2 regions of the Bacillus haimaensis genome follow, and region 1 is predicted to be linked to the other one. Evidence: riboswitches for the same ligand, from Rfam matches in the RefSeq annotation. Region 1 holds a riboswitch; the other holds the start of a gene.

Region 1 (6,909 bases):
GATAAGAAAATAGCGAAGGCATTTTAACACGATTGGAAAGGAGATAACCCTTTGATACGCTTACTTCTATGTTGCATTTTATTAATAGGATATTTACCTGACTCAGCTTCCGCCACAACACTTGAGAATATGACGGACGAGCAGATTTACGAAAAGAGAAACGAGTTATATACAAAAATGCAATCCATCACACAAATCCCCTGGCACTACTTTGCAGCCGTCGATCAATATGAACGCAATATAAGACGTGCCAGAAGAGATATCCCAAAAGCTACAGGTGTTATCGGCATCTACTATAAACCTGAGATTTGGGCTGGCCCGTTGAACCCGAATCCAAAAGATACGAACCCTAGCAGCATTCAGTTCTTCAGTGGAGTCGGCCAGGATGGAAATGGTGATGGAGTCGCCGATTCCACCAATGATGAGGATGTCCTTTATACTTTCGCCACCTATCTTCAATCCTACGGAACAGATAAAGAAAACCTGAAAATTGCATTATGGGATTACTATCAAAGAGACAAAACTGTCGGACTTATCATGGGTCATCTGAAATTGTATCAAACTTATCAAACGTTGAAGCTTGATAAACATGCTTTTCCACTGCCGATCCGCTCCAATTTCAGCTATAAGAATACCTGGGGGGATGCTAGGGGCTGGGGTGGCAGAAGAATGCATGAGGGAACCGATATTTTTGCAAGTTACGGCGTTCCCGTTCGCTCCACCTGTTATGGAATCATCGAAATCAAGGGATGGAACAAATTCGGGGGGTGGCGGATCGGAATCAGGGACATCAATAACACCTATCATTATTTTGCCCATCTGAACGGCTTCGCGAAGGACCTGGAGGTGGGACAAGTAGTAGAACCCGGGCAGATGATTGGTTCCGTCGGCAGTTCCGGCTATGGACCACCTGGAACAGCAGGGAAATTCCCTCCGCATCTGCATTATGGAATGTACAAGGATAATGGGTATACAGAATGGTCGTTTGATCCGTTTCCTCACTTAAAATCCTGGGAACGCGGGGACCGGAGAAAACGATAGGAAACAAAAAAGCTGCTGGCGGTTTTTTACCCGCCAACAGCTTTCTTTTTAATTCTGCACTTGTTTTTGCTCTTTAGATTTTTTTACTGCCCAGTAGATGCTGCCACCCATTCCGCCCCAGATGACCACAATTCCTACAACCATCATAACTAATGCACTAGCTTCCATTATTTATTGACCTCCTTTGAAGAGGAAGATGGTAAAACTACCTCCGCTTTTTTCCATTTCAATAAGGAGAATACGATTCCTACCAAGATAGCTCCCAAAGCAACAATCCAGCCGTATTGAATCGTGAATAGACGGGAATACCCATCTGCGGCACCATAAACTTCCTTAATGTTTGTACGGATTAGATCAAACATCATGTATCCAAGAACCAAAGGCGTGATGAAAGCCAAGGAAATCTTCCACCATGATCCAAGGAATCCTGTCAATTTGATATCAGAAACCATATTCGCATGATCCTGAAGAGGCTTCAATTGTCTTACAATCCATACTACAACGATAACTTGAACAAGACCTGCAAGTGCTACACCGAACTGGTTGATGAAGTAGTCAGCTACATCCAGTAGGTTCAAGCCGCCTTGAGTTGCAAAGAATAAAGATAGGACTGCAGAAAGTCCTCCACCGAATAGTACCGCTTTTGTACGGGAGATGTTGAATTTATCCTGTACCCCTGCAACAAATGTTTCCACGATGGAAATCAAGGACGTTAATCCTGCAAGTACCAATGAAGTAAAGAATAGGAATCCGAAGAACTGGTTGAAAGCCGGGAACTCGTTGATCACCTGCGGGAATACCATAAACGCAAGCCCCACTCCGCCTTTTACAACTTCATCTACACCTACACCCTGCTGCACCGCCATGAAACCTAAGATACTGAATACCCCGATACCTGCCAATAGCTCAAATCCTGAGTTACTGAAGCCTGTAATAAAGGCGTTGTTTGTAATATCTGATTTTTTCGGAAGGTAACTTGAGTAAGTCACCATGATGGCAAATGCAATCGAAAGACTGAAGAAAATCTGTCCATATGCTGCAACCCACACCTTTCCGCTTGTCAGGACGTCCCAATTCGGTTTGAAGAATGCATTCAAGCCTTCGACTGCACCGTCAAGCATTAAAGCGCGTACAACAATGATCAAGAATAGAACTACCAATGTTGGAATGAAAATTTTATTCGCAACTTCAATTCCCTTTTTGATTCCTTTGAAAAGAACCCCTAATGTAATGACCCAAACTAGTATCAATGGTATAAGTACAGACGGCACCAAGCTTCCGAATTCACCCGGAGCTGCCAACTGAAGATAATCTTCTACCAGGAATCCTACTGTGTCCTCGCCCCAGCTTAATTTTAATGAGAAAACAGAGTAAGACATCGCCCAAGCGATAATGACAGCATAATAAGTGGAAATAACAAATGCTATTGCAACCTGCCACCAGCCGAGCCATTCAAACTTTTTACTTAATCTAGCATAAGAAAGAGGAGCAGATCCACGATACTTATGGCCTAGTGTGAACTCAAGTATCAGTAGTGGGATACCTGCTGTCAGAAGAGCAAATAAGTAAGGTAAAAAGAATGCTCCTCCTCCATTGTCATAGGCAACTGCCGGAAAGCGCCATATGTTTCCCAAACCGATGGCCGATCCAACCGCTGCCATAATAAATCCTGCCCTTGTCCCCCATTGCGGTCGATTTTCCATTGTAATATCCTCCCCCGTTGAACTCATAGATTTTCCAAAAAATAGATAAAAGAGTCCAAATCTTTTCTTTTTTCAGACTATTTAATATAATTTATACATAGTATAACTAGACTTTATGACTATGTCAAAACATTATTTTCATTTATCCTTTTCGAGTTAAGACGACAAAGTTCGATATTGAATAAATATTCATAACTTCAAGAGAACTCTTCTCCAAATACCGCCACATAAGCTTTTTTTTATGAATAATTATTCCTTGAAAGTTAATTGAAAAAAATATAAAAAAACACACTTTCCAATATGCTAGAAGATATAGCACAATAAGAAAGTGTGTTTTTTAATATTTATGAAAAGTATTTTTAGGCAGTTTTCATCGCTCTAGTAGCAAACACCAAGATGACAAATGCTGCAAATACCACCAATAGACCCAACATTGTGCTACCAGTCACCCCAAGCACAATATAACCAATAATGGAGATGACTGCACAAATCAATGCATATGGAAGCTGTGTCATGACATGGTCGATATGATTACATCCTGCCCCTGTTGAGGAAAGGATGGTCGTATCGGAAATCGGTGAACAGTGATCCCCGAACACTGCCCCTGCAAGCACTGCAGCGAGAGCCGGTAAAAGAAGGCTGACGTCTGTCGCCGCTGCAATCTGACCTGCGATTGGAAGCAACAGGCCAAAAGTCCCCCAGGATGTCCCTGTAGCAAGAGCTGTAAATCCTGCGATAATGAAGATGACTACCGGCAGGAACGCAATGTTCATATTGGAGTCAGCTACAACACCAGCAAGGTAATCGCCGGTTCCAAGCTCCCCGATAAGCCCCCCAATGGTCCAAGCGAATATTAAGATATAGATGGCTGGAAGCATGGATTTGGTACCAGCCCAAATTCCTTTTCCAACCACATTCCCGCTTATTCCACCTTTGGAAATTTGTCTGAACAAGAAAAGGAAGGATACAAGCAATGCAAACATACCACCATAGAACAAGGATGCGGAAGGATCTGTGTTTTCAAAAATGCCAAGCAGGGTAATATCCCCATCAATAGCAGTTGCCCCAGTATAGAACATCGCACCGATCACACCGACAAAGAGAGAAACGATAGGCCATACAAGGTAGCCGATTGTTCCTTTCGTACTTGTAGGAAGATCATCAGCAAGTTCTCCAGGAACCTCTTTTTCCGGATCATATAATTGACCAGTTTCCATGGCACGGTCCTCATGTTTTTTCATAGGCCCGATGTTGAAATTGAAAAAGCATACAACAAAAACCATCAATAGTGCGGAAAATACGTATAAGTTCATTGGAATGATCTGCATAAATGCGCTAAAAGCCGAAATATTGTTGATGCCCTGCTTTAATAATACCTCAGTACCAATTGTCCCGATAATTACCGCTCCCCAACTTGATATTGGAGAAACCACACAGATCGGAGCAGATGTGGAGTCAATCAAGTATGCAAGTTTAGCACGTGATACCTTATGACGATCTGTCAGTGGTCTACTAATCTGACCTACTGCCAAAGCATTAAAATAGTCATCAATAAAAATGATAATCCCTAGAATTGCAGTTAAAAATTTTGAGCCTCTTCTAGTTTTGATCTTTTGCTGTGCCCAATCTCCAAATGCACGGCTACCGCCTGTAAGGGAGATGAACGCCGTAATGATTCCCAGGATGATCAGGAAAATTAAGATATAAATATTCCATAAGTTCAATTCTTTATCTTCCACGGAATAAAATAGGCCAAGCACTGTATCCCATATCAGTACAAACATCGTAATCGGATTGAAATCTGCAAGTAATAGTGCAGATGCCAGGATCCCTGCTCCAAGTGATAGCAATACCCTTCTGGTCAAAATAACCATCAGGATTGCCAGCACCGGAGGAATCAAAGTATAAATTGTTCCTTCCATACAAAAAACCCCCATAAAATTGTAATTGGTTTGACCTGTCCAAACGGTTTACAATAATGGGGGCTCTGAGTATTACATAAAAAAACGCAATGATAGAAAATAACTATCATTACTCGTATGTAATGTATGTTATCCTCCATCCGATCAGTAGCCCTCCATTACAAACCCGTCCGTACCGGTCATAATGGCAGTGTTATCCTTATTCAAGATAACCCCAGCAAAATAAGCTTGACGACTCATTCCGCTTCGGCACAGCATCCTTTCTTCTACCATCTTAGGTGTCACCCTCCAGTAGTTTTACTCTTATGCTATGCAGCCTCTACCTCATCGTATGATAAGGGAAGTATATGATTTTATTGTTTTACTATATCACAAAAATTACACGAGGACAAAGGAAATTTTTTGCTAGTATCAGCTTACCGCTGACATGCTCCCCTGATTGTCGCAATCCACGATACTGACATCCAGGTGATCCTTTAAATTGATATCATACGGGGTGTCCAGTTCGGCTCCCTCCGCTTCTATGATCCGGATGATCGGTCGCTCCGTGATATCCTTATTCTGCCCTACAACGAGCCCTTTTCGGCCGTCATTGAGCGTCACAGCAAGCCCGAAAGGATAAATGGCGACAGATTTCCGGAAAGCCTCGATGATTGCCGGCTCGTAAAGGGATTCAGAACCCGCATACAGAATCTCCAAGCCCTCATGTGGCAGCATCGCACTCCGATAGATTCGATGCGAGGTTACCGCATCAAAGACATCCGCCACTGCCAGGATTTTGCCGAACAGATGGATATCTTCGTTTTTGACCCCTCTCGGATATCCGCTGCCATTCAGTCTTTCGTGATGCTGGAAAGCGCAATGAGCGACAAGAAGAGGAATGGTGTGCATATTTCGTAGAATATCATATCCATAAGTGGTGTGCTTTTTCATTTCAGTGAACTCTTCACTTGTCAGTTTCCCAGGCTTGAATAAAATCTCGGAAGGTATCTGCATCTTTCCGATGTCATGAAGAATCCCGCCAAGCCCCAGAATCTCAAGGTCCTTTTGCGGCAACCCCAATTTGATCCCGATGGAGAGCGCGTATAACGTGACATTCAATGAATGGGTGAAAACATAGTTATCATGTATATAAACATCTGTTAAAAGTGTTGCCACTTCCTGGTTGGTTTTCATATCTGCAAGCAAAGTATGAATAAGGCTCTTTAGGTCCTTGGACGACTGGTCCATCACAAACCATTTGCTGAGCTTCTTTTCGCTCTCCAGCAGCTTAAAGGTATCGGTAATCGTGGTGATCGCCTTTTTTCTTGTTTGATCCGAAATCATCGTCGGAGCTTCCAAATCTTTCGTTCTTGCATCTTCTATATAAACATATGTAACATTCAACTGCTGCAAACGTGTAATCATCCGTGCTGTTACAGGGATTCCCGCACTCAACAATGCTCTCCCCTGCTCATTATAGATAGTTTTCGCTAGCTTCATTCCCGGCTTCATGGACTTAGTGGGTAATAATCTCATAGTTTCTCCTATCTTCATAATTCGACAAAATCTATATATTTTCCATTATAGTAAAAACAATGAAAGAAAACTTCATTATTAACAAAGTTTTTATAAAAAATTTAATATAACTTTCGACAAATAAAAAAAGACCTTGCATCGAAGGTCTTTTATATCATTCTCAACAAAGCATCCCTTCCGGACATTCCAACTGTAATACCCAGACTTTCCGCTTCATACGTAACCGATTCCAAAGGGGCCTCTATTAATTGCTCAATTGTCCGAACACCCACCGCTCGCCCAGCAATGATCCGACGATCTTTCAGCTTTTCATTCAAAAGGGCAACATCGAGGGCTCCACACATGATATATCCTTTATCACTGGTTACAGCAAGAAAATTGGTTTTAGGCAATCTGACAGTGATTGCTGTAAAAGTAAAGTCATTAATTTTGATTGGCGCCATTTCAATCATAGATAGTTGTCACGCTCCCTTCTCCTATCAATTTATGACAGGAGCACAAAAGAGTGTAAAAAATGGGTATTAGCTTAGCTTATAAACGTGAAAGCTTTTCGGCTAGGACGTCCCGAAGCAATTCGGGCATGTAGAACTTCTTGTCTTTTGCACGCACAATGGTTGGATACATGCGCCCGAACGTGAACATATCGATTGTGCCAATGGAAATGGCATCATGGCTTTGGATTTCTTTCCCCTTTACACGAATGGCTTTGATTTGCAAAGTACCAT
Region 2 (6,909 bases), 380 kb from region 1:
GTTTGTCATTTGGTCATAATCGACCCACAGACCACCCATGGAATAGTGAACAGCCGGGAAGATCTTCATTGGTACTTTACGAGGATCATCACCCATGAACTTCTCATAGATTTCGATGATTCCACCAAGTTTGATATCCAGTTCTTTCGGATCTTTATGGGAAAGATCCAGGTATACCATGTTTTCGCCGTTTACACCCAGCTTCTGATTTACACACACGTCAAAGATTTCACGTGTTGCAATATCACGAGGAACAAGGTTACCGTAGGCAGGGTATTTTTCCTCAAGGAAGTACCAAGGCTTCCCATCTTTATATGTCCAAACTCGTCCACCTTCTCCACGAGCAGATTCACTCATCAGACGAAGCTTGTCGTCTCCCGGAATCGCTGTAGGATGGATCTGGATGAATTCACCGTTTGCATAGTAGGCACCCTGCTGATACACGATCGATGCAGCAGAACCAGTATTGATGACAGAGTTTGTTGATTTACCGAAAATGATTCCAGGACCGCCTGTTGCCATGATGACAGCATCAGCAGGGAACGAAACGATTTCCATGCTTGTCAGGTTCTGTGCAACAACCCCACGGCACACGCCTTCATCATCGACGACAGTTCCCAGGAACTCCCAACCTTCATATTTCGTAACAAGTCCGGACACTTCATGGCGGCGAACTTGCTCATCCAGTGCGTATAATAATTGTTGGCCTGTTGTTGCTCCAGCGAATGCTGTACGGTGATGCTGTGTTCCACCAAAGCGACGGAAATCCAAAAGTCCTTCAGGTGTACGGTTGAACATAACGCCCATACGGTCCAAAAGATGGATGATCCCTGGTGCCGCTTCACACATTGCTTTAACTGGAGGTTGATTTGCTAAGAAATCCCCACCATATACGCTATCGTCAAAATGCTCCCACGGAGAATCCCCTTCTCCTTTTGTGTTTACTGCCCCGTTAATTCCACCCTGGGCACAAACCGAGTGAGAACGTTTAACTGGTACTAATGAAAATAAATCCACTGGTACACCGGCTTCTGCAATCTTAATGGTAGCCATTAAGCCCGCTAATCCACCGCCGACCACGATAATTTTTTTACTCAATGGTAACTCACTCCTTAATAGTTGCTATAGGTCTTATACGAATGCTAATAATGCTCGAACTCCTACGACTGAAAGAGCGACAAAGATACCCATTGTCACGTAGGTAGCAATTTGTTGAGAACGAGGAGTTACAGTAATTCCCCAGCTTACACAGAAAGACCAAAGGCCATTTGCGAAGTGGAAAATCGTTGCAATTACACCAACAACGTAAAACCCGAACATAGCAGGACTAGCAAGAATGTTAGCCATCATATCAAAGTTTACTTCCGCTCCTCTTGCAGCTGCAATACGTGTTTCCCATACGTGCCATACGATAAAAATCAATGTAACAATTCCCGTGAAACGTTGAACCATGAACATCCAGTTACGTCCATACCCATACTTGCTTACATTGTTCTTTGCTGTAAAAGCAATATATAAGCCGTAGATTGCGTGGAATAGAATTGGCAGGAAAATCACAAAAATTTCTAAAGCATAACGGAACGGCAGGCTCTCCATAAAATGTGCCGCTTTGTTAAATGCATCCGGACTCTTTGTAGCAAAATGGTTAACAACCAAGTGCTGAATTAAGAAAATACCAACCGGAATGACTCCTAGAAGCGAGTGGAGTCTTCGAAGTAAAAATTCACGTTCTGTTGCCATCACTTAACCCCCTTTTTAATGTAGGAAAATAGATTAGATGTTTACAAGTTCTTTCTTTCACTATCTATTATAGTAAAAAATCACTCGAACTCCCGCATCCCTTTTTTAAACTTTCAATATAATGAAAGCCTTTACAGATATATCGACAAATATGTGACAAGTTTATTTTACTCCCCCATATTAGAAGCGTCAAGAAAACGCGTACAAAAATTGTAATTTTTGAAAAAGTCAAGTGCAGTTTAATATGTCAGAAAAATAAGATAATATTTTTCTAGTATAAAATACTTCTTCCGCTTCATTTATTTGTGAAGGGCTTTATTATATAATGAGGGTAGTAGAAAGAGGGGAAGTAAATTGACCGAAGCAAACAAGCTGCAAGAACAACAAGAAGAAATGGACACAACGTTACAAGTCCCTGTTTTTGGGTACGAACTGATACGCGACATGCTCCTTCCAGACCTTTTGGGAAAAGATCACACACAGATCATCTATTGGTCCGGCAAGCAGCTTGCAAGACGATTCACTATTGGCACCCAGGAAGAGATCTCGCAATTTTTCAAAGCAGCGGGATGGGGAGATCTTGAGATCATTGAACAGAAAAAATACGAGATCAAATACCTTCTTAGCGGTGACATGGTGAAGCGACGCCTTGAGTTGAATAAGGACGCAATCTTCCAGCTTGAAGCCGGCTTTCTTGCAGAACAAGTTCAACGCCAAAAAGGCAAAACTGCCGAGGCAATCGAAGAGCAGAAAAAACGCCAGGAGATCTACATCACCGTCCAATGGGACAAATAACCTATACTTTCTAGCGCATGCTGAGGCATGCGCTTATTTCTTTCTGTTTTGACTGGTGGGTACTGCTTTCGAATTCACCAGAGTTCATAGTTCGTGCCGAAAATGGGTGAGTTGATGCCGAACAGTACCGAGTTCGTGCCAAAGTCAGCCTAGTTCGTGCCGAAAAAGGCAAAGTTGATGCCGAACTCCTTTTAGAGGTACTTCCTTGGCGCTAAAGATTTTAATGTATCCGATAAAAGCTACATCCCCCAGTCAATTTCTTCCAAACGGGGCATTGCTGTCATGGCCCCATGTTTTGTTGTTGCAAGTGCCCCAAGATTGTTGGCGAAGGCGATGCATTGAAAGAGTGCTTCTGATGTAGATGGTATGCCATTAAAGTAAACATATCGAAGTAAACCTGCCATAAAGGCATCCCCGGCACCGGTTGTATCCACTGGTTCCACTTTCTTTACGGGTATGTGATAAGTTTTTTGATTTTGTATTGCATATGTACCTGATTCCCCAACAGTCACGAGGATCAAAGGAATATTCAATCTCACAAGCTTATCGATTCCATCCTCCATTTGCGAAGTTTCCGTTAGAAATAACAGTTCCTCGACCGTTAATTTAAGAATATCCACTTCAGTTAAAAAGGAGTGAATCGTATTTCTGCATTGTGCTTCGCTTTCCCATCGCAGCAGTCTGATGTTTACATCAAACGAAATGAGGGTTCCGGCTTTTTTCGCCATTGCCACTGCTTGTTGAGTGGTCGTAAGCGCTATAGAGTGGAACATTGTCCCTGAGCTTATATGAAAAATGGAAGCTTGCAGAAATGCTTCAGTAGCAAGATAATTTTTCTCCAATTGAACGTGAGGTGTTTCATCCATATACTTGTGGAAGATTCTTTCGTTATCGGACATAAGATGCACGTATACTCCAGTCACTTGTTTCTCTGGAATTACTTGAGCGTAATCAAGTCGCACGTTTTCCTTTAAAAGTTCATTGCGGACAAACTGACCGTTTTCATCTTCACCAGTTACCGTCATAAGATAGGATGGAACTTTAAGGCGACTCAAGCCTACTGCTACATTTAATGAAGCTCCACCAAGATAGGTATTGTATGATTTGTTTGTTATATCTTTGGCAATGAAATCGACAAAAGCATCCCCATAAGTTATAACATGGCTTTTATTACTCTTTTTCATCTATGATTACACCTCTAACCTCTCCAGGCATTTTCTTATAGATTATCACTAAAAGAGATGCCTGTCCCCCAGATTCATATTCATAAAAAAAGAGCACCCTCAAAGGACGCTCCTCCCACTTCACCTAGTTCAATACTCTCTCCACTGATTCTTCCCCAAGCTTGAACGCTACATGCAACGCCTCTACAGCCTTCACCATTACTCCTACATCCACCACTGTGGATACCTTGATTTCGGAAGTACTTACCATTTTGACATGAATGCCTTCCGTCGCCAGCACCTGGAACATTTCCGCAGCTACACCAGGGTTGGAAATCATACCGGACCCAACGATGGAAACCTTCGCTAAGTTGCTTTCTTTTTCAATATGAGTAAAGCCCAGATGCTCTTTATATTGCTCGAGCACTTGGATAGTCTCTTCCACATCCTTCGTTTTCACAGAGAAGGAGATATTAGTTGTATCTTTATCCATACTTGTCTGGATGATGATATCGACGTTCAGGCTATGTTTTGCCAATGTTGTAAAAATAGTGGATAGAGTATGTAGCTCATTCGGCAATCCACATACGGTAATACGGGTAATCTGATCTTCAAACGCAATTCCTCTTACTACTAAACTCTTTTCCATGGAAACTTCCTCCTCAATGATGGTGCCTTCTTCCTCTTCCATACTTGAACGCACAACAAGCTGCACTCCATAATTTTTCGCAAATTCAACCGCTCTTGGGTGTAATACACCCGCTCCTAAATTGGCAAGCTCCAGCATTTCGTCATAGGATACTGCCGCCAATTTTCTTGCTTCTTTCACAAAACGGGGATCCGTCGTAAACACTCCGGTTACATCTGTATAGATATCACATTTGTCCGCTTCCAGAGCAGCAGCCAATGCAACAGCCGTTGTATCGGAACCACCTCGGCCAAGTGTTGTGATTTCATTCGTCTCCGTAATCCCTTGGAAGCCTGCCACAATCACAATTTTCCCTGCAGCCAAATGGCTTTTCAAAAGGTCTGTTTCAATATGGGTGATTCTGGCATTCCCATGTACAGGCTCTGTCCGAATACCGGCCTGCCATCCAGTCAGGGATACCGCTTCATGGCCTCTGACCTGAAGCGCCATAGCTAAAAGTGAAATGGTGATCTGCTCCCCAGTTGTAAGAAGCATATCCATATCGCGTTTGCTCGGGTGTGGATTGATTGCATTTGCCAACGTTAACAGCTGATCTGTCGTTTTCCCCATGGCAGAAACCACCACCACTACCTTGTGGCCTTTTTCCACTTCAGAAATAACTCGTTTTGCAACATGCTGAATTCGCTCAACAGACCCGACCGAAGTTCCTCCAAATTTTTGTACAACAATCGTTGACATACCCACCATTCCCTTTTCTAGTTTATTTCATCATAATGTAAAAGATAGAAAGCCCAATGGATGCACCTCGCGAAGAAATGAGTCTTAAACCCGTGACTATTTCCTGTATGAAGGTATAAAAAAACAGCAATGAGCTTTGTCTCATTGCTGTGATTGGCAAAATATAAAAACCGTTCACGCGTGAGATAGCTCTCCAGGCAGCACAAAAACAGCCTGACAGTCCTACATTTCTTAAACGCAGAACCAGTAAAAAAAAGAAAAAGAGACTTTTTTTTACTTCGGCGATCCTCCCCTTTCCGTAATCTTCTCGGAAGCTCTTTCTTCTCCGATTACATACTTTTGAAGTTCGCACCTCTATCATCACTTCATTAGTTTGAAGTGGCACATTATGAAATTAATAGTGATTATATCAGACTCCTAGAATAGATACAATACCTATTCCTGTAATTTATTAAAAATTTCTTCAGCGATGGGGCGTGGGATTTTCGCCTGCTGAATCTCTTCCACTGTTGCTTCCTTCAGTTTTGCAACAGATCCAAACTGCTTGAGCAGCGCTTTTTTCCTTGTTGCCCCTACTCCCGGAATATCGTCCAAGACGGAGTGGAAGACATTTTTACTCCTTAGCTGGCGATGGAATGTAATCGCAAATCGATGAACCTCATCCTGGATTCTCTGCAGCAGGTAGAACTCCTGGCTCGTCCGCTCGAGCGGGACAATCATGGCGTCTTCTCCAGCCAGTAGATTGCTCGTTCGATGCCTCTCATCCTTTGCAAGACCGACAATCGGTATAAAGAGGTTCAGCTCGTTTTCGAGCACATCCCTAACAGCAGACATATGCCCTTTTGCGCCATCAATGATGATAAGGTCTGGAAGTGGCAGGGATTCCTTCAGTACTCTCGTGTACCTTCTTCTTACCACTTCACGCATGGATTCATAATCATCCGGTCCTTGTACGCTTTTCGTCTTGTATTTCCGGTACTCTCTTTTTTCAGGCTTGCCATCGATGAACACAACCATCGCAGAAACAGGATCTGTCCCTTGTATATTCGAGTTGTCGAATGCTTCAATTCTTAAGGGTGTTTCAATTCCAAGAACCTCACCAAGGTTTTCCACCGCTTTGATTGTTCTCTTTTCATCGCGTTCAATCAAGGAGAACTTCTCCACCAAGGCTACTTTGGCATTTTTCTTCGCCAAGTCAACCAATTGTTTCTTTTTGCCTCTTTGCGGCTGCATCACATTGGTCTGCAGAAGGGCCTGCGCCATCTCCAATTCGATTCCATTCGGCACCATCACCTCTTTTGGTACAAAGTGATTCTGTTTGGAATAGAATTGTCCGAGGTAGGTCAGGAAATCCTCCTCCGGTTCATTATAAATCGGGAAAAGTGATACATCCCGTTCTATCAGCTTGCCTTGTCGGATAAAGAACACCTGCACACACATCCAGCCCTTATCCACCGCATACCCAAACACATCACGGTCAACAAAGTCGTTCATTTCCATCTTCTGCTTTTCCATCGTGGCTTCGATATTCAGAATCTGATCGCGAAATTCCTTTGCTCGTTCAAACTCCAGATCCTCTGCGGCCTTCTGCATCTTTACGGTCAATTCTTCCTTGACCTCTTTATATCCGCCGTTAAGGAATCGCACAATCCCATCGACCATCTCTTTGTTCGTTTCCTGGGATATGTCCTCCACGCAAGGTGCAAGACATTGGCCCAAATGATAATAAAGGCAGACCCTGTCTGGCAGGGTCATGCATTTACGCAACGGATAGACGCGGTCTAGCAGCTTCTTGGTTTCATTGGCAGCCTGTACATTGGGATA

The links. A riboswitch is a leader RNA that binds a small molecule or an ion and turns the genes downstream of it on or off. The one in region 1 is predicted to bind lysine.
Region 2: it holds a riboswitch for lysine, as region 1 does, so the genes downstream of both, ABN702_RS03315 (aspartate kinase) here and ABN702_RS01345 (Na+/H+ antiporter NhaC family protein) in region 1, are expected to answer to the same signal.

Annotation. Positions count from the first base shown of each region.
Region 1 is NZ_CP158164.1:316,622-323,530, reverse strand. It holds gene ABN702_RS01360 (M23 family metallopeptidase) at 85-1,041, shown strand; gene ABN702_RS01355 (MetS family NSS transporter small subunit) at 1,090-1,209, opposite strand; gene ABN702_RS01350 (sodium-dependent transporter) at 1,209-2,744, opposite strand; gene ABN702_RS01345 (Na+/H+ antiporter NhaC family protein) at 3,104-4,666, opposite strand; lysine riboswitch at 4,807-4,996, opposite strand; gene ABN702_RS01340 (HD-GYP domain-containing protein) at 5,078-6,184, opposite strand; gene ABN702_RS01335 (YunC family protein) at 6,334-6,636, opposite strand; gene ABN702_RS01330 (bifunctional metallophosphatase/5'-nucleotidase) at 6,716-6,909, opposite strand, start outside.
Region 2 is NZ_CP158164.1:693,506-700,414, reverse strand. It holds gene sdhA (succinate dehydrogenase flavoprotein subunit) at 1-1,098, opposite strand, end outside; gene ABN702_RS03330 (succinate dehydrogenase cytochrome b558 subunit) at 1,132-1,740, opposite strand; gene ABN702_RS03325 (YslB family protein) at 2,095-2,535, shown strand; gene ABN702_RS03320 (carbohydrate kinase family protein) at 2,775-3,719, opposite strand; gene ABN702_RS03315 (aspartate kinase) at 3,844-5,085, opposite strand; lysine riboswitch at 5,264-5,450, opposite strand; gene uvrC (excinuclease ABC subunit UvrC) at 5,521-6,909, opposite strand, start outside.